Regions from separate parts of the Chryseobacterium sp. C-71 genome, predicted to be linked through region 2. Evidence: riboswitches for the same ligand, from Rfam matches in the RefSeq annotation. Region 2 holds a riboswitch; the other holds the start of a gene.
What was found. A riboswitch is a leader RNA that binds a small molecule or an ion and turns the genes downstream of it on or off. The one in region 2 is predicted to bind S-adenosylmethionine.

Region 1: it holds a riboswitch for S-adenosylmethionine, as region 2 does, so the genes downstream of both, LNP04_RS13085 (TonB-dependent receptor) here and LNP04_RS19595 (alpha/beta fold hydrolase) in region 2, are expected to answer to the same signal.

The regions. Positions count from the first base shown of each region.
Region 1 covers NZ_CP087131.1:2,849,327-2,859,759, reverse strand. The annotation lists gene LNP04_RS13085 (TonB-dependent receptor) at 1-1,802, opposite strand, end outside; SAM riboswitch class I at 1,886-1,982, opposite strand; gene LNP04_RS13080 (type II 3-dehydroquinate dehydratase) at 2,224-2,631, shown strand; gene pckA (phosphoenolpyruvate carboxykinase (ATP)) at 3,196-4,812, opposite strand; gene LNP04_RS13070 (GYDIA family GHMP kinase) at 4,942-5,844, opposite strand; gene fabD (ACP S-malonyltransferase) at 5,857-6,732, opposite strand; gene LNP04_RS13060 (LysM peptidoglycan-binding domain-containing protein) at 6,793-8,514, opposite strand; gene bshC (bacillithiol biosynthesis cysteine-adding enzyme BshC) at 8,552-10,138, opposite strand; gene LNP04_RS13050 (putative porin) at 10,150-10,433, opposite strand, start outside.
Region 2 covers NZ_CP087131.1:2,984,105-2,994,537, forward strand. The annotation lists gene LNP04_RS13755 (phosphodiester glycosidase family protein) at 1-586, shown strand, start outside; gene LNP04_RS13760 (OsmC family protein) at 595-1,014, shown strand; gene LNP04_RS13765 (T9SS type A sorting domain-containing protein) at 1,085-2,773, opposite strand; gene LNP04_RS13770 (MGH1-like glycoside hydrolase domain-containing protein) at 3,027-5,639, opposite strand; SAM riboswitch class I at 5,828-5,940, shown strand; gene LNP04_RS19595 (alpha/beta fold hydrolase) at 6,001-6,939, shown strand; gene LNP04_RS19600 (ACT domain-containing protein) at 6,991-8,535, shown strand; gene LNP04_RS13785 (O-succinylhomoserine sulfhydrylase) at 8,632-9,804, shown strand; gene LNP04_RS13790 (homocysteine S-methyltransferase family protein) at 10,009-10,433, shown strand, end outside.

The DNA.
Region 1 (10,433 bases), 130 kb from region 2:
AACTGATCGAATATATTTAAATCTTTAATGAAATCTTCATTCGAAGCCCTCCAGGATCCACCGATTGACCAGAACGTTCCCCATCTGTTTTCGGGAGAAAATCTTGAAGAACCATCTGCTCTTACCGATCCGGAAACAAAATATTTATTTTTAAAATCATATTCCGCTTTTCCTAAGAAACTTAACAAGCCTAATTTATCACTGTTTCCACTGAAACCACCTAACAAAGCTGCCGCATCCGGCTCATAATAATAGGGAAGTGAAAACTGGCTTCTGCTTCCGGAGATGGTCTGAAATTCATAATGGTAAAATTCCTGACCCGCCAAAAGATTAAAGTGATGCTTGTTAAGTTTTTTATCATAAGTCAGAATATTACTCGTCGTATACGACAAAGTTCTGGAGTTTGTTTTGGTCACAGAACCCCCGATTTCACTTCCCTCACCTAGTAAAGGATTTGAATAAAAGTGACCGTTGTAATTCACCAAATCAACAGAAAAGCTGGATTTAAATTTCAATTCTGGTAAGAAAGTAAAGTCAAGAAATCCTTTTCCTGAAAAGTTATCTTCTCTGTTTTCATTTTTATCTAAAGGCAAAGTGGCTGCCGCATTCTGGTTCTGCAAAGCACTCGTCGGACGGTATTTTCCAAAGTCGTAAATGTAATTTCCATTGCCATCTAATCTGTGGCTTCCATCTGCATTTCTTTCGTAATAAGGATAAAACGAAGGAATGACTCTTGCCGCATTAATGATATTATCCGTTCTGGAATCTGACGAAGGCGGCGCTTCCTGAAGACTGTTGGTATAACTTAAATTAGCTCCGACATTCAACCATTTTTTGACTTCAGAATTGATTTTCAGTCTTGTGCTGTATTTTGTAAACCCTGACCCAATGGCAATTCCTTTATCGTCAAGATAACCTAAAGAGAAATAATAATTGCTTTTTTCGCTGCCCCCGCTGAAATCCAGATCAACCTGACTTCTTGCAGCCACTCTTTGAAGAATATCTCTCCAGTCATCGTTCCATAAAGCACTGGCTCCTGACAAAAGCTTCCCGTCAGTTCCGACTGGTTTTGCAAAACTGGAACCGTAAGGATTGATTCCTAACGAAGACACCAGATTATCACTTGCCATCTGCGCCGCCTGCTGTGAAGAAACCTGACTCGATTTGTACCCATTTCTCAAAGCTTCCCAATAAAGCTGAAAATACTGATCAGTATTCACCTGCTCATAATCTTTAACCGCTCTGCTAGAAAATCCCTGACTGATATTAAAGTTGATCTTTGCCTCACCTTTTTTACCGGATTTTGTTGTGACAATAATCACTCCGTTAGCTGCTCTAGATCCGTATAATGAACTTGCTGTAGCATCTTTCAAAACACTTATGGATTCAATATCATTCGGACTTATCGAATTAATGTTTCCGTCAAAAGGAATTCCGTCAACCACAAACAAAGGATTGCTGGAAGCACTCACCGAACCAATTCCACGAATACGTATAGAGGCCGTAGCACCAGGCTGTCCCGAAGAACTTACCGACTGAAGCCCCGGAACCTGACCTTCCAAAGCTTTGGTAATATTCGTTACCGGTCTGTTATTTATTTTTTCACTTGAAATTGTAGATACAGAACCTGTGTAACTTGTTTTTTTCGCTTTTCCGTAAGCGACTACTACGACTTCATCTATTTCCTGTTCGCGAAGTGTATCTTTTTTTGTTTCCTGCCCGTTTACATTGATTATTCCTAAGAAAAACACAGCCACAGGAGGAATCCAAATTTTAGAATTAATTAAATTTTTGTTAATCATAATCCATTTCATTTATCTATTATTAAAAAATAACCCTTTACAGAAAAGACAGCAAAGGGCATCGATAAATACGATTAACCAATTGCTTATTTTTCCTTTAAAGGCTGAATGTAACACCTTGCAAAGAGCAGGTTGTTAAGATTTCACAGGGTCAGTTCCCTCCGTCTTTCTTTATAAGCCAATCGAAATATGAATGTAAATCTAAAAACAATTAGTCTACAAAACAAGTAGACTTTGTGATTTCAGATTATTATTTAATGAAAATTAACTTAAAAAATTCTTAAAAAACACTAAAATAGGAAGTTATAAAAATTATCAAATTCTTAAATATGATAAAAATCATTAAAAATAATTCAAATGGCTAAATTGGATTTTATCACAAAATAATAAACTTATTGAAAAAAGTTTTTAAATTTATCTTATGAAAGTTTTAATTATCAACGGCCCGAATCTGAATCTTTTAGGCACAAGAGAACCTGAAATCTATGGAAACATTTCCATGGAAGATTATTTAGAAAAATTAAAGTCTGAGTTCACTTCACACGAGTTGCATTATTATCAGTCGAACATTGAAGGTGAACTGATTAACAGATTTCAGGAAGATGATTTTGATGCGGTTGTTATCAATCCCGGAGCTTTCACGCATTATTCTTATGCGATTGCGGATTGTTTAAAAAATATTCAGAAACCGAAAGTGGAAGTGCACATCAGCAATATTTACAAAAGAGAAGAATTTAGGCAGAAATCTGTGACTGCAGCTTGTACTGATGCTGTTTTGTCAGGTTTTGGGATGGAGGGCTATCGATTGGCGATATTGAGCTTGAAATAGATTTTCTATTCAATTTATTAAATATGAATATGTTGAGGAAAAATCCTATTAAATTTATTTGGATTTCAGTAATTATTCTCGGAATTATTACACCATTCATAGATTACTTTGTCGCTTTTCAAATGTTCTTTTTATTAATTCCTTTCGGAATAATATTATTAGTTTCCTTATTACTTTTCATTATCAATTTTATTAGATATAAGAAAAAAACATTCAAACTAAGATCAACAAAAATATTTTTACTATTGCCCGTTTTTTTATTTATGCAGTTGTTTTCAACTTATATTGTAGATAAAACTCAAAGATTACGATCAGAACAAATTATTAATAAATTAGAGAATAGTAAAAACATTTATCCAAATTCATTAAATACAACATTTGGTATACAATATAGTAAAAACAGAGATTCAAACAATTTTGAAATTGAATACAAAAGAGGATTTTTTGTACGAGAAGTTTATTCAAGCGAACATAAGAGTTGGCAGAGCTACGGCTGGAATGATTGAATTTTAGAATTTAAACTAATAAAAAAGCCTCATCAATCAATGAGGCTCTTCACTATTTCTAAATGGTCTGTTCCTGCAATTGAGGACCAGAGGCAATCAGCTTCTTGGCTTCATCATTACCGCAGTACTGATCGAAGTTCTTAATATATTTTGCAGCAAGATCTTTTGCTTTTTCTTCCCATTCTGCAACGTCATTATATGTATCTCTCGGATCTAAAATTCCTTCAGAAACATTTGGTAATGAAGTTGGAATTTCTAAATTCATCACTGGAATTGTAGTTTTCTCAGCATTTTCGATTGAGCCGTCGATGATAGCATCAATGATTGCTCTTGTATCTTTTAAAGAGATTCTTTTTCCTGTACCGTTCCAACCTGTGTTCACTAAATAAGCTTTTGCACCGTGCTCTTTCATTTTACCAATCAATGTTTTAGAATACATCGTTGGATGCAATGTTAAGAATGCTTCACCAAATGCAGGAGAGAAAGATGGTTCAGGTTCTGTAATTCCTCTTTCAGTTCCGGCTAATTTTGAAGTATAACCACAAAGGAAATGATATTGAGCCTGATTTTCATCTAAAATAGAAACCGGAGGCAAAACTCCAAACGCATCTGCAGAAAGATAAACAATCTTACTTGCATGACCTGCTTTTGAAGGTAAAACAATTTTATTAATATGATAAATAGGATAAGAAACTCTCGTATTTTCTGTGATTGAACCGTCTTTGTAGTCAGCGATTCCGTCATTAACCACTACATTTTCTAAAAGCGCATCTCTTTTAATCGCTCTGAAAATATCAGGTTCTTTTTCTGCTGACAAATCAATCACTTTAGCATAACAACCGCCTTCATAGTTGAAAACTCCGTTGTTATCCCAACCGTGCTCGTCGTCACCAATTAAATATCTTTTAGGATCTGCAGACAAAGTCGTTTTTCCTGTTCCCGAAAGCCCGAAGAATAACGCTACATCTCCTTCTTCACCAACGTTAGCAGAACAGTGCATCGATGCCATACCTTTCAATGGAAGGTAATAATTCATCATCGCAAACATTCCTTTTTTCATTTCTCCACCATACCAAGTTCCTCCGATAATCTGAAGTTTTTCAGTAAGATTGAACATTACAAAGTTTTCAGAATTCAATTCCTGCTCTTCCCAATTTGGGTTGGTAGTTTTTGAACCATTAATTACAGTGAAATCCGGTTCTCCATAGTTTTCTAAATCGTAATGAGATGGACGGATGAACATATTTGTAACGAAATGCGCCTGCCAAGCAACTTCAACGATAAATCTTACTTTTAGTCTTGTATCTTCATTAGTACCGCAAAATGTATCGACAACATAGATTTTTTTGGCACCAGAAAGTTGATTTAAAACTAAATCTTTACAAGATTCGAAAATTTCGGGCGTTGTAGGAAGGTTTACTTTACCGTCCCAGAAAATAGTATCTTTCGTAACGTCGTCCTGAACAATGTATCTATCCTTCGGCGAGCGGCCAGTGAAAATCCCTGTCTGTACAGATACCGCACCAGATTCTGTAAGCTCAGCTTTTTCAAACCCCTGATTTTCAGGCGCCATTTCCGCTTGATATAACTCTTCGTACGAAGGATTATAAGTTAATTCATACTCTCCTTTAATCCCTAATTTTTGTAAATCCTGGATGATTTTAGCGTTTTTCATTTTACTTATATTTTCTTTTTGCTTTTTGTTCGTTTAACAATTCATATTAACGAATTGTTAAACTTCGATAAATATAAACATATAAGCGAAAATGGCAAATAAAAAACAAACCTTTTAATTAGCTCATTATCAAACTATTAAATCATCCCATTCAAAAACAGTAGTAAAACCTTTTCCCCAAAAATAGTCTTCATAGCCCTCAAATTTTGCGCTCATCACAAAATCACCGCCCCAAGCGCCTAAACTTTTGACAAATTTTACACAATCTGCAAAAAAAATTGATTTAACTGTCGGTATTTCAATAAAATCAGAAATACGCTGTTCATGCAACACCATTAAGTCAGAAAAATTATCTAATTCATCACACAATAAAATATTTCTTGTGAGATTAGAAAATTCATCGACTAAATTTTGAGACTTTATTTTAGACTTATAAAGATTAATTCCTTCCCGACTATCCTGCTTTTGATTTAAGTGAATGAAAATCAGCTCATTCTTAAATTTCGGATTAAAATCTACCTTTTCAAAATGTATTTGAGGTTTGTTTTGATACAATACTGCAGACTTCGCTTTTGCTACCGCAATATCATATCCGCTTCCACCTAAACTTATAGAATTAAGATGAAAAGGATCAATCTCAGACCATTCTGCAAGATTGTTCATTAAGGTAGAACTGCTTCCTAAACCATAATCGGCCGGAAACTGAAGGTTAGTTTTTAAATAATATGAATCTGTGCTTTTTAATTTAATTTCAGAAAGACTCTGAACGTTTTTGAGAGTTTTAAGAATAAACTCTGCGCTTGAAGTAATATTGGTCTCAAGAATCTGCCAATTTTTATAATCGATGACCGCTTTTAACCATAATTTGTTTTGATGATAGGCTTCCCAGAAAATAAGATATTTTCCGTCTTGCTTTTCTTCAAAAAAAAACTCTTGTCCTAGCTTGGTGGGTACCGCTAAGACAAGAGCTCCGTCTACAGCGAAATATTCTGAAGTCAGCATCAGCTTTCCCGGTGAATAAATCTCGCCCATTTTTTATTTAAATTAAATTGCGGAAGCCGATGTAACTTCGCTGTCAATTTTTTTAATTAATCCTTGTAAAGTCTTTCCAGGTCCTACTTCAATAAAATTGGTAGCACCATCTTTGATCATATTTTGTACAGACTGCGTCCATTTTACAGGACCTGTTAACTGAGCAATAAGATTTGCTTTAATCTGATCAGGATCTGTCACGGCAGTCGTGGTAATATTCTGATAAACCGGAATTGTAGCTTTTCTGAATTTGGTGTTTTCAATTGCCGCTGCCAATCTCTCTTGTGCAGGTTGCATCAATGGTGAATGGAAAGCTCCGTTTACCGGCAACAATAACGCTCTTTTTGCTCCTGCTTCTTTTAATTTAGCGCAAGCTTCTTCTACTGCAACTGTTTCTCCAGAAATTACCAATTGTCCGGGACAATTATAATTTGCGGGAACTACAATCCCATCTATACTTGCGCATATTTCTTCCACTTTAGCATCATCTAAGCCTAGAATCGCTGCCATAGAACTTGGATTAACATCACAAGCTGCCTGCATCGCTTTTGCTCTTTCAGAAACCAGTTTCAAACCGTCATCGAAAGATAAAACTCCGTTCGCAACCAATGCTGAAAATTCTCCTAAAGAGTGTCCTGCAACCATTTCGGCTCCAAGACCGTTTACTGCTTTTAACGCAGCAACCGAATGAATAAAGATTGAAGGTTGGGTAACCTCCGTTTTTTTCAGATCCTCATCTGCTCCACCAAACATAATGGATAAGATGTCGAATCCTAAAATTTCATTAGCAGATTCCATTAGGTCTTTAATGTCTTTACGGGAATCGTATAACTCTTTTCCCATCCCTACAAACTGTGAACCCTGCCCAGGAAATACAAGTGCTTTCATTTATTGATTTAAAAAATTTAATACAAATATATACTTTTAAAAGTAGATTTTTTTTGACTCTTAAGGTGTAAGTGTTATAACACGGAACCCGGTATTGACGTAAGCACCGTTGGCTTTAGACTTTACAAATTCAAACTTTGTTGCAAGTTGCGTCTGAACTTTATTCATCTGCTTGAAAATCTCACCTTTTTTGTTCTCTCTTGCCAACATATCATTGACGACATCAAAACCAATCACTGCATATTTACCAGGAGTTTTGCAATATTTAGCTTTATAAGCCGCTAATATTTCTTTTTCAAAACTGCCTTCTGCATTTATTTTTCTATCCATTAAGTAAACTAAACTCGCCTGGCTCAATTCATCAACCTTTTTCTCAAAGCTTGGAACAGAATATAAACTGAACGCTTTCATGCCCTGAACTTCTTTAGAAAGAGCAATCATTCGGCTGGAGAAAGCTTCACCCACTGTATCATTATCACTTGCCAAAATTGCAATCACCGGTGCAGATTGACCCGTCATCATGTTTTGATCTAACTGAATTTCTGATGCAGAATTCACTAGAGTAACATTTGCATTTTTTAATACTTTCTCAAGATTTGCTTTGATGTAATTGGCATTATCTTTCTTAGCATCTGCCACTACATATATTTTCTGATCTGAGTATACCGTTTTCACTTCCTCAACGATCTTATCAGCGTATGCCTGATCGTTGGTCTCTACAATAATTAAATTGCTGTAGTTATATAATTCCGGAGAGTTGGCAAATGGCGCAACCACAGGTATTTTCTGAGTTTTTGTAAAATCTAAAAGATCAATTACATTCGATTTGAAGAATGGACCGATAATTAAATCTGTATTATTTGGATTAATCTGTGTAAGAGAACTTTTAAATGAAGCTTCGTTTCCAGAATCCACAATTTTGATATCCAGTTTCTGACCGTTCGCTGCGTTTCTCTCAATCGCCAATTTTGCTCCGGTAAGGAAGTCTAAGGCCATTGCGCGGTACTGTGTTTCGTTGGTACTGTACCCAAATGGCAACATCAAAACCACGCTCAACGCATCACCGTTTTTCTTAATGTACGCTGCGTCAAGTTTCTTTATTTTAAGAATCATGCCGGCTTTTAAACCTTTTGACAAATCTGGATTTAAGGCAACCAACTCGTCAATCGTCACTCCGAATTTATTGACGATAGAGAAAACTGTATCTCCCTGCTCAACGGTATACGTCGCATACTCGTCCTGATTAGAAGAAGACTGTATAGAAGAAGATCTCTCGTTTCCTGAATCTATTTTGGTTTTGCTATTGCCTGGCGACACCGTTTCTGCTGGTGCAACGACAGGTTTCGCTGTTGCCACTACGGCTTCACTTCCACCATACTTCTTGATGCTTTCAAGAGGCAGAGTAATCTCATCCCCAATTTTCGTGTGCGAATCTAAGTCAGGATTTAATTTTCGTAAATCTGTCTCAGAAATTCTGTACTGTTTTGTAATACCGTAAATCGTCTGTTTTGGCTGAAGAATAATTCTTCCGGTTTTTGCAGAACTAGACGCCGTTGTGTTTTTTACAACTGTAGCATTTCCAGCCTTTACATTAAGAACATCACCAATTGAAAACTTTCCGTCTTTAATTTTTGGATTCAGTTTCTCTAATTCAGCAATGGTAATGCCATATTTTTTTGAAACATTATAAGGATTATCACCTTTTATAACCGTGTGTGTTTTCTGTGCAGATAAGCTCAGAAACATACATAAACCAGATAGTAAAAAAAACCTCTTAATCATTTTCAATATTATAATGTACAAAAATACTTCTTTAAAATTAAATGGCAACAATTATTAGTTTTGATTGTTCCACTTCCATTTCTTCAACAATCGTTTCTAACCATTCGTAGCCATAATCGGCGAAAAACACAGAGAAATTAAAGATTCTCTCCTGCCAGGTTTTTGCCGGATGAACATCTAAAAATAAAGTTTCTAAACGTTCTAACAGCTCATTTTGTTTTATTTTTTCGGCGTGAAGCAATCGTTTTTTCAATCTTTCAAAAGACTTTAACTGACGTACTTCTTCGGCTTTCACCATATTTCCAAAAGATTTTTCGGTTGTTTCTGCTAACGATTTTAGTTCAGCAAAATTGTTTATAATTAAATTTTCCTGCGATTCTAAAGATTCCAAAACAGAATTATTATCTAAAATTTTGGAATTGGTAATTTTGGTAAAATTCTGGAAAAAATCTTCAATTTTCAAATCCAGCTTTTCGATTTTACCTAAAGTTTTCTCTTTGATAAACAACATAGAATTCCTCGGAATCAAAATCGGAAAAGGAATATTAATCTTGCTAAAATAATCTTTCAGCTCCAGCCAATACATGATTTCGGCATTACCACCAATGTATGCCAAATTAGGCAATACCTTCTCTTGATACACCGGACGCATCAAAGCATTCGGGCTAAATTTTTCAGGAAAGTTTTCTAGTTCATCTAAGATTTCTTCCTTCGTAAATTTTCTATCAGTATCAACAATAAAATAATTTTCACCGTCAAAATCTATTCTGTCCCTCGTGTCAGAAAGATAAAATAAATTAATCTCTCTCGGATTGACCTGAACTTTTCCGTATTTATCGGTTAGGAAATCTACTTTTTCTTTTGAAGATTTATTTAAACTGAAATTAATTAATTCGTCTTTAAAAATATCTTTCACCTGATTTTTCAGTTCTTTAGAATCTCCGTCAAGAATCAATAGCCCGAAATCTGAAAATAATCTGTTGACTAAAGTTCTAATTGCTTCCGTCAAGGTATTTCCGACTTTATAAGCTTCTTTCAGCATTAAAATCAATTCGGTTCCGAAAATAGAATCTTTAAATTCTTTCTCAAATTCAGAAATAAAAAATGTATCGTTTATCTTGATTCTTCCAACAGCACCGCCGGATTTCTCATTGATTTCGTAATAATTATTTTCCGTTTTAAAATGATTGATTTCGGCAAAATCATGATCTTCAGAAGCCATCCAATACACTGGAACAAAATTATTATCTGGAAACTTTTCCTTAAGATTTGTACACGTTTTGATCGTCTGAAAAATTTTATAAACAAAAAATGCGGGACCTGAGAAAAGATTCAGCTGATGTCCTGTTGTAATTGTAAACGTATTGATTGATTTTAAACTTTCAACATTTTCTTTCTGTTTTGCGGAAAGCTGAAGATTTGAAAGCTGATCTGTGAACGCTTTTGAAATAATTTCTCTTTGAGCTTGTTCGAAAGAGTTTTGTTTTAAATGAATCTGCTGCGCAAAATTTTCAATTGAAAAAGTTGCGTTTTCAAAGCCCTCAATCTGATGATTCAAAAAATCTTTTATCAGCTGAGGAATGCTTTCTATATCGTTGAATGAAATTTTATTGACTGTTTTCAACTTGTTTAAATTTAGTTGAACAAATACCAAACAATCCCAATATTCAATCTAAAATCGTAGACCGGATAATGTGGAAATGCATAGGCTTTATTATGTGAAAGCATCGTTCCTATTTGCTGTCCTTCGATGAAGAAAAACATTTTTTTGACCTTGAAATTTAAATAAAGATCGGCAATAGGCTCGCCTCCGATAGAGAACGAATCTGCTCTCGGAAGAATATACTCGCTGAGAATCGGGAAATATTCCTTTGAAGCAAATTTCGAGAAATAATATACTTTTACACCCGCTTGGATTT
Region 2 (10,433 bases):
AGACGATGACGGACGAATTTTAAGAAGTGTCGACAATCTCAAGAAGAAAGTTGAACGGGAAGATAAGTATTTAAAGTTTGCAATGAATGGTGGAATGTTCACAAAAAATAATTTCCCCAAAGGCCTTTACATAGAAGATTTTAAAATATTAAACAAAATAGATACATTATCTGGCGAAGGAAACTTTTACCTCAATCCCAATGGAATCTTTTATCTAACAAAAAATAATGATGCTGAATTAATTGAAACAAAAAAATTCAAGCACGATTCAAGCATCAAGTATGCAACTCAATCTGGCCCGATGTTGTTAATTAATGACGAAATAAATCCAATATTTGAGAAAGATTCCAAAAATCTTAATATCAGGAATGGAGTAGGGATTTTAAAAAATGGAAATGTAGTTTTTGTTATGTCGAAGAATGAAGTTAATTTTTATAATTTTGCTTCTATATTTAAAGAACTAGGATGTACAAAAGCTTTGTATTTGGATGGTTTTGTTTCAAGAACTTACTACCCTGAAGGAAATTGGATTCAAAAAGACGGAGATTTTGGAGTTATGATTGGAATAACTGAATCAAAAAAATAAATTTAAAAATGAAAATAACACTCAACCGAATAAACGACGATTTTTTATTTGAATGCACCAACTCACAGGGAAATTCAATTCTTCTAGACAACACTTCCCAACCCGGCGCAAAAGGAGTTTCACCCATGGAAAGCGTATTGATGGCAGTTGCAGGATGCAGCGGAATCGATGTAGTTTCAATTCTGAAAAAACAAAGGCAAGACATTACAGGTTTCAAAGCTGAAGTGGAGGGCGAAAGAATTCCTGTAGAAGATGCAAAACCGTTTAAATCAATTATTGTTAAATTCTTTTTAGAAGGAAATATTGATCCAAAAAAAGCTTTAAAAGCTTCAGAATTGTCATTCGAAAAATACTGCTCGGTTTCAAAAACTTTAGAGCCCAACGTAGAAATTGGTTATGAAGTTTATGTAAATGGTGAGAAAGTTTAGCAAGCAAAATTTATAATAAAAAAAACCGGATAAAGCTATCCGGTTTTTTCTATTTATGAGAATTGATTTTTTACTTTTTAATGATTTTGGTGCTTTTCAGACTGCCATCTTTCATAATGTAGCTCAAAATATAAACTCCTGATTTTACACCTTCAAGACGTAAAGTAGAACTAGGATTTTCAACAGTTTTTACAGTAACTCCTGATAAATCTGTAACCGTCAAGCGTTTGATGTTTTCTGATTTTTCGATATTTAAAATATCCTGGAAAGGATTAGGATATGCTAATCTTTCTTTTGCTTTCGGCGCAGTTTCGTTGGTAGCTAAGGCTATTGGTTGTAGAGTAACTGTTACTTTCCATGTGTTATTATCAACCTTATTAAAATCAGCCGAACACCCAGTATCTCCATAAGTTCTCCATGCTCTAAGTTCAAAACTTACATTACCCGTGAGATCATTTGCGAGAGAAAGCCCGGTTCTGTTGTAAGAAAATGTTCCTGTATTTCCGTTAGCTCCATTAGATCCTGCAGTGACCGAGGCTTCCGTAGTATTATTGGTTGTACAAACTAATAAGCTTCTTTGTTCAGACATCCATCCATTTGAAACTGTAGACATCGAGTAAGACACATTGGTAGAGCTTATTTTATAACCTGTAGGAACATTAATAGTTATAGTTCCTGGGCAGCTTGAAAAAGAACTAGTTGTTGGGTCAAAATCAGAATATTCGGTATTAATATCTCCACCAGTGTAAGTTGCAGAAGCTTGACCAGTAGCAATTTCGATCATTTTCCAGAATCCTTTTACTGATCCGCAGTTTGAACGAATCCAAAAATAATAACTCTGACCTGTCGGAAGTCCGCTTAAAGTTACAGAAGTTGTTCCTGCTGCTACTGATCCTGTAGGAGATGTTGTTCCTGTTGGCGGAGTAGAGGTTGTGCTATAATAATATTCATAACCTGAAGATGGAGCAGTTGCCGGAGGAGTCCAATTGACTGTTGCTCCTTGCATAGCGGAAGTATAGGTAAGATTGGTAGGTGCTGGACATGAGGTGTAAACATCTGCTGAAAAGGCAAAAATATTCGGTATTCCACCAGTTCCTGTTTTTGTTATCGTGACACTTACAATGTTTTTAGACTGATTAGCCGCGTCAATGGAAAGAGGAATTTGATATAATCTTGGGTCATCACCGTATCCGCTTTCCAGATTATCATTGGTGATATTAACTCTGCCAATTCCCTTAATTGCGTAATTTGGGCCATAGTACCAATCTGAAATAGCTAAAGACGTAAAAGTCTGGTTAGTTCCATCTGAAAAATTGACAACAGCATCCACTGTTGTATCACCACTTCCACCTGTAGCAAGCATATAAAGGCTTAATGCGGGCGTAGGAGTAGCAAATGTAAGAGTGCCGGAATCATTGGTGTTTTGTAGTCTTAAAGAATTATTAGAACTATAAGGAGCCAAGATGTAATTGAGACCTGTGGTGGATCCAACAGCTGAATTGATAATGCCGTTAGCTGGCAAGCCGTAACTTAATGCCGGACCAGTAGCTGTCAATTTGAAATCTGTAGATATAAAAGCGAAACTTACACCATCCACATCATTATTTGTGGAGCTTGCAGAAGTACCAATACCATTTGCAATGACATCAGCATTAAAACCGCTTTGAATAGTAATTGGCTGATATTCTTGTGCGTCAACCTGATTGAAGATTAAGAATGCTGCTGCAATAGCACTCTTAAAAAGTAGCTTTGTTTTCATTGTTAGTTTATTTGTTATTTGTGGTGCTAATATAGTGAAATAGATGTGTTTTATTTATTATAATTAATAAATTGATATCAAATTTATATTTAATAGCTCTTATTGTTGTTTGTTTTATATTTTACGTTGGTGAGTTGTTTTTTTAGTTTTTTTTTATCTTAAAAGCTGCTTTTAATTGATGTTAAAAAAAATAAAAGCAATAAAAAAACCGAGATTCTAGAAATCTCGGTTCAAATTTTATTCATAAAATTGATTATGCCAATCTTGGTTTCATCAGTTTCGCCACAGTTGCCGTCCATCCTGTTTGATGAGATGCACCTACGCCACGACCGTTATCTCCGTGAAAATATTCAAAGAAGGTAATGTAATCTTTAAAGTTTGGATCATAATTAAACTTATAATTTCCGCCATTGAAAGCTCTTTGCCCGCTTTCGTCTTTTAAGAATATTGAGCAAAGTCTGTTGCTGATATTTGATGCTACTTCATCAAGATTTTTCTGTTCTCCGCTTCCGGTCGGGAATTCAATTTTCAAACTGTTTCCGTAATAAAAATGAAAACGCTGAAGACTTTCCACAATCAAAAAATTAATAGGAAACCAGATAGGGCCTCTCCAGTTGCTGTTTCCGCCAAACATTCGGCTGTCACTTTCTGCAGGAGTATAATACACTACATTTTTATTGCCATGAACAGTAAATACAAAAGGATTTTCTTCATACACTTTTGACATCGCACGGATTCCGTATGTGCTCAGAAACTCTTTTTCATCAACCATTCTGGTTAACACCTTTTTTAGTCTTGTTCTACGGAGAATACTCATCAGATGTTTTCTGCCACTGCCTTCTTCGTCCCAATGAGAAACAAGATTGGCGAGTTCCGGCTTGTTTTTCAAAACCCAATCCATTCTTTCACGGAAATTCGGCATTTTATCTAACAGATGATGATCAATAATTTCCACTGCAAACAACGGAATTAGTCCCACAATACTTCTCAATCTTAACGTTACGCTTTCACCATTTCCGAGTTGAAGTACATCATAAAAGAATCCGTCTTCTTCGTTCCAGAGACCTTCCTTATCTTCTCCCATATTTTCCATCGCCTCGGCAATGTACAGATAATGTTCGAAGAATTTAATCGCCATATCTTCATAAACCTGATAATATTGAGCCAGTTCCATTGCGATACGCATCATGTTCAGCGCGTACATTGCCATCCAGCTCGTACCGTCAGCTTGCTCAAGATGTTCACCATCTTTCAGTTCCATATTACGGTCAAAAGCTCCGATGTTGTCTAGTCCTAAGAATCCACCGCCAAAAATATTCTTCCCGTTTTTATCTTTTCGATTGACCCACCAAGTAAAATTCAGGAGTAGTTTTTGAAAAACTTTTTCTAAAAATAAAAGGTCGGGTTTCCCATTTGCTTTTTCATCTATTTTAAATACCCGGAAACAAGACCAGGCATGAACAGGTGGATTTACATCACTTAAGTTCCATTCATAGGCAGGCATTTGTCCGTTAGGATGCATGTACCATTCTTTAGTCAAAAGAAGAAGTTGATTTTTAGCAAAATCACCATCAATAATTGCATAAGGAACACAGTGGAACGCTAAATCCCAAGTCGCATACCAAGGATATTCCCATTTGTCGGGCATTGAGATGATATCTTTATTGTGAAGATGTTCCCACTCGGTATTTCTCACATAATTATTAAAATCTCTCGGAGCTTCATGATTGGGGTCACCCCTCAGCCATTTTCCTACATTATAATGGTAAAATTGTTTATTCCAAAGAAGTCCTGCAAAGGCTTGTCGTTGTACATTTCTTTCATCTTCGTTCGGAACATCCTGCTGAATTTCTTCGTAAAATTCATTCGCTTCAGAAAGTCTTGCATTAAAAATGCTTTCAAAATCATAAAACGGATTATCTAAATCATTTGAACATAACCGCAATTCAAAAACTTCAGATTGACCGGCTTTTATTTCTGCTTCAACAATAAATGATGCTTTGGAACCCTTTTTCTCAGGATTAATTGTGTTTTTTTGATGAATTATAAAATCGTTGATTCCGTCTTTGTAATAGGTATTCTCAACTTCAGGACTTCCGTAAAGTTTCGAATTATTAGTTTCATTATCACAAAATACGCGCTGGGCATTTCTGTTTTTAGAATAAAACTTTTTTAAAGTAATGCTGTCGTGATTGATGCTGATACATCCTTCATGAGAATCTTCCAGCTGTCCTTGATATTCATTATAACCCCATTTCCAGTTATTTCTGTACCATGCGGTAGGTAAAACGACAATCGGTGCATCTTGATTGCTTCGGTTACAAACCGTAACTCGTACCAGAATGTCGTCAATATTTCCTTTACAATATTCAATAAAAATATCAAAGTATTCATCCTTATCGAAGATTCCGGTGTCTATGATTTCATACTCAGGTTCTTTCTTGCTTCGTCTTCCGTTTTCGGCAACTAAATCTTCATAAGGGAACTTATTGATGGGATATTTGTACACCATTTTCATATAGCTATGAGTGGGTGTATTATCTAAATAGTAGAAAATTTCTTTAATGTCTTCTCCATGATTTCCCTGAGGATTGCTCAATCCGAAAAATCGTTCTTTTATTCTTTCGTCATTTCTATTCCAAAATGAGAGCGCAAAACAAAAAAGTTGTTTGGTATCTGAGATTCCGGCAATACCTTCTTCGCCCCAGCGATAAGCATAGCTTTCGGCATTGTTGTGATTGGCAAAGCGCCACGCATCACCGTTTGGGCTGTAGTCTTCACGTACATTTCCCCACTGTCTGTTGCTCACGTAAGGTCCCCAGTTCAACCAATTTTTATCCTTTAGTCTTTGCTTTTCAACACTCATATAACATCATTTTTCATTGCTAAGGTAGATTTTTTGACAAAAAAAACCAATTTTTTTAAGCTTAATAATTCTTAACATCCTTCAGAAATGCTTTTAATGAAGGGATTTTTAACGATAAATAAAATTTATTTATTTTTTTTAAAAGAAATGTATTATCTTTGCACCATTCGTTCATTTACATATTGAAAATGTTATCAAGAAAGGTTGAGGGATAGACCCTGTGAAACCTTAGCAACCCTTTGCGCAAGCGAAGAAGGTGCTACGTTCTACCAAATAAAATTTTATTTTGGACAGATAACTTACTGAAGTTCTTTTCAGCCATTTCTCATGGCATTTTCAAATTTATTTTAATAATATAAAATTGAAAACAGAACTGCAACATATTAATTTTTTGTACACAACCGATTCCCAAAAGGAATATCATATCTCATTAAGCTATCAGCTTTTTGGGAAAGACTTGTTTTCTGCACCCATTATTTTGGTCAATCATGCTTTAACCGGAAATTCAAATGTTTCCGGAGAAAAAGGTTGGTGGAAACAATTAATTGGTGAAAATCAGGTTATTGATACAAATAAATATACAGTTCTCTGTTTCAACATTCCCGGAAGCGGATATGATGATTTTTTTATTGATGAATATTCAGATTTCACCTCTTCAGACATTTCTAATATATTTCTGAAAGGTCTTGAAACTTTAAATATTAAAAACGTATACGCCATTATCGGAGGCTCGCTCGGAGGCGGAATTGGTTGGGAAATGCTTGTTAAAAATACAGATTTAGCAGAGCTTTTTATCCCAATTGCCTGCGATTCCAAAACTCATGATTGGTTGCATGCTCAATGTCTCGTTCAGCAATTTTTATTAAATGGAAATGATGAGCCACTTCAGAAAGCCAGAATTCATGCGATGCTGTGCTACAGAACACCTCAATCTTTAAACGATAGATTCCAAAATAAATTCAATGAGGAAAAACAGCGGTTAGAATCTGAAGATTGGTTGAATTATCACGGGAAATCTCTTGCCGAAAGATTTAGTTTAAAATCTTATCAACTGATGAATCATTTATTAATGAACATTAATGCAAACGACAAAGATTTAGGTAAAATCAAAGCACGAATGCACATGATCTCTGTAGATACCGACTTATTTTTCCCGGCTTCTGAAATCCGAATGGGTTTTAATAAGCTGAAAACTGAAAAAAATGATGTTTTCTATCACGAGATCAAATCAATTCATGGGCACGACGCCTTTTTAATAGAATACGAACAATTAAATTTTATCATAAAAAATATTTTGTAAAAATGGAGCTCCGCGGAATTCCATCACGCAAAAACAAATAAATAAGTAGAGATGAATAAGACTAATGCAAACGAAATAAAATTTTTTAAAAACAGATCAATCATTAAATTTGAAGGAGCAGATTTCTTAGGTGAAATCGGGATTGACGGCAGGGTTTTTAAAGCGCTTACTTTGGCGCGAATCAGTGTAGGAGTAATTTCTCAGCAAGCCGTTGAGAACGGACTTTCGATTCTTGTACATGAAGATGATTCTGAGAAGGCAGTCAATTGTCTGATCGAAGAATTTGCTGCTGAAAGAAAATCAGGCAAAGTTTCTCAGATTTACAGCATCAATAATGTTTCTGTCATTGGTTTTGTGGCAGATGATTTAAATAAAATACTTTCCGAGCTCGCAAGAAACAATGTTTTCCCATTGCTTTTAAATCAAAACTCAAGCGAGAAGCGCATCAATATTGTGGTGACGTCTTCACAGGATGAGAAAAGTAAAAATATCATTGAATCGGAAATTTTCAAAAAACCAAAAACGGTTCATTTAGCAATTATCGGACACGGTAATGTTGGGAAAACTTTGATTGAGCAAGTTTTACATTCTTCAGAAGAAATTAAAAGAAGAAAAAATATTCATCTTAAAGTGGTTGCGGTTGCCAACTCCAGAAAAATTGCCTTCAACAAAAAAGGATTTGATAACACGTGGGGTGATGAGGTTTTTGCAGCTGAAAAATCTTCAAATGTTGACGAGTTAATTAATTTCTCGAAAGAAAATCAGCTTGAAAACCTGATTGTTGTTGATAATACAGCAAGCGTTGACTTTGTGAAAAACTATCAGACTTTGGCCGAGAATGGGTTTGATTTGGTTTCGTCAAATAAAATTTTCAACACACTTCCGATTGAAGAATATCGTAAACTAAGATATACGTTGAATAAAAATAACAAAAAATATCTTTACGAAACCAATGTTGGAGCAGGTTTACCATTGATTGATACAATAAAACTTTTACACCTTTCCGGTGAAAATATCACAAGAATTAAAGGTGTTTTCTCAGGAACATTGAGTTATGTGTTTAATAATTTTTCTTTAAGAGATGATAAATTTTCAACGATCGTTAATGAAGCTTTAGAAAAAGGTTTTACCGAACCAGATCCAAGAGAAGATTTGTCAGGAAATGATGTTGCAAGAAAGCTGTTGATTTTGGCAAGAGAATTAGATTTAATTAATGAATTTACGGATATCAATATTCAGAATTTAGTCCCTGAAGCTTTGCTTTCAGTTTCAAAACAGGAATTTCTTTCAAGACTGGAAGAACTGGATGACGAATACGACAAAATCAAGAAAAATCAGGAGCCGAATCACGTTTTAAGATACGTTGGTGATTTGCATGGTGATTTGCAGAAAGAAAAAGGAGAGCTAGATGTGAAACTAATTTCCGTTCCTGCAACTTCCGCTTTAGGACAATTGAAAGGTTCAGATTCAATTTTCGAAATCTACACCGAAAGTTACGGTGAAAACCCAATTGTCATCATGGGAGCAGGAGCGGGAGCGAAAGTAACTGCACGTGGTGTGTTTGGTGATATTTTAAGATTGAGCGAAACAAAATAATTTTTGTAAAAGTAAAAAGTATAAATGTAAGAAAGTCCCAAAGGGACGATTTAATATAGTATAGGATGTAATCCTATCAATTAAAATTAGATAAAAATGGAAAACGAAAATTTCGAAACCCTTGCGATAAGAACCCAAACGGAGAGATCTCAATTTGATGAACACTCTACGCCTTTGTATCTTACTTCAAGCTTTGTTTTTGAAGATGCAGAAGATATGAGAGCGAGTTTTGCCGAAGAAAAATCAAAAAATCTATACAGCCGATTTTCAAATCCGAACGTTACAGAATTTACAGATAAGATCGTCAAAATGGAAGGTGCAGAAGCAGGTTATGCTTTCGCAACGGGAATGGCTGCAATTTATTCCACATTTGCAACATTGCTCAATGCAGGAGATCATATTGTAAGCTGTCAGTCAGTTTTCGGATCTACGCACACTTTGTTCACAAAATATTTTCCAAAATGGAATATCGAAACCACATATTTCAAAGCTGAGGATTCTGAAAATGTAGAAAAATACATCAAACCCAATACAAAAATCCTGTATCTGGAAACGCCGACTAATCCGGCAATTGAAATTTTAGACTTAGAATTTTTTGGTCAGATTGCCAAAAAACACAATCTGATTTTTATTGTCGATAACTGTTTTGCAACACCTTACCTTCAGCAACCAATCAAGTATGGAGCAGATATTGTGGTGCATTCTGCAACGAAACTGATTGACGGACAAGGTAGAGTTTTGGGTGGAGTAGCGGTCGGAAAAGAAGATCTTATCAGAGAAATTTATCTTTTCGCAAGAAATACAGGTCCTGCAATGTCACCATTCAACGCTTGGGTTTTATCAAAAAGCTTGGAAACTTTAGCAATCCGTGTAGAAAGACATTGCGAAAACGCTTTGAAGGTCGCCGAATTTTTAGAAAATCATCCGAATGTTGAATTGGTAAAATATCCGTTTCTAAAGTCACATCCGAGTTATGAGATTGCCAAAAAACAAATGAAGCTAGGCGGAAATGTTGTCGCTTTTGAAATTAAAGGCGGAATTGAAGGCGGAAGAAACTTTTTAGATAAAATAAAAATGTGCTCGCTGTCTGCCAATCTTGGTGATACGAGAACAATTGTGACACATCCCGCATCTACAACGCACTCCAAACTTTCCGATGAAGAAAGAAATGAAGTGGGGATTACTGCAGGATTGGTTCGTTGTTCGGTAGGTTTAGAAAATGTGGATGATATTATAAAAGATTTAAAACAAGCGTTGGCTGAAGAATAAATAAAATTAGGAGCAAGACAAGTAGTCTTCAAAACAAAAGTCTCACCCGCTGTCCGCTATATCTTTTTTGTTTTGAGAAAACAAAAAAGGATGCCGCTTCCATCGGGGCTATGTTGAAGATTTGTTCTTCGGTTCAACGATAAAAGAACGTTTTTGGGCTTCGGAAACTTGGGAATGTTACCAATAAAATATGTCATAATAAAAATGAAAAATTCAAAACAATTATATAAAGTATTGCAAGAACGCATTCTCATTCTCGATGGAGCAATGGGAACGATGCTTCAGCGATATAAATTTCAGGAAGAAGATTACCGTGGAGAGCGTTTCAAAGACTGGGAACATCCGGTGCAGGGAAATAATGACCTTCTTTCGTTGACACAACCGGAAGCGATTGAGGAAGTTCACAGAAAATACCTTGAAGCTGGAGCTGATATTCTGGAAACCAATACGTTTTCGGGAACAACTATCGCAATGGCAGACTATCACATGGAAGGTTTGGTGTACGAACTGAACTATGAATCCGCAAAGATTGCCAGAAAAGTTTGTGATGAGTTCACCGCTAAAAATCCTGACAAGCCGAGATTTGTTGCAGGATCAATTGGACCAACCAACAGAACGGCAAGTTTAAG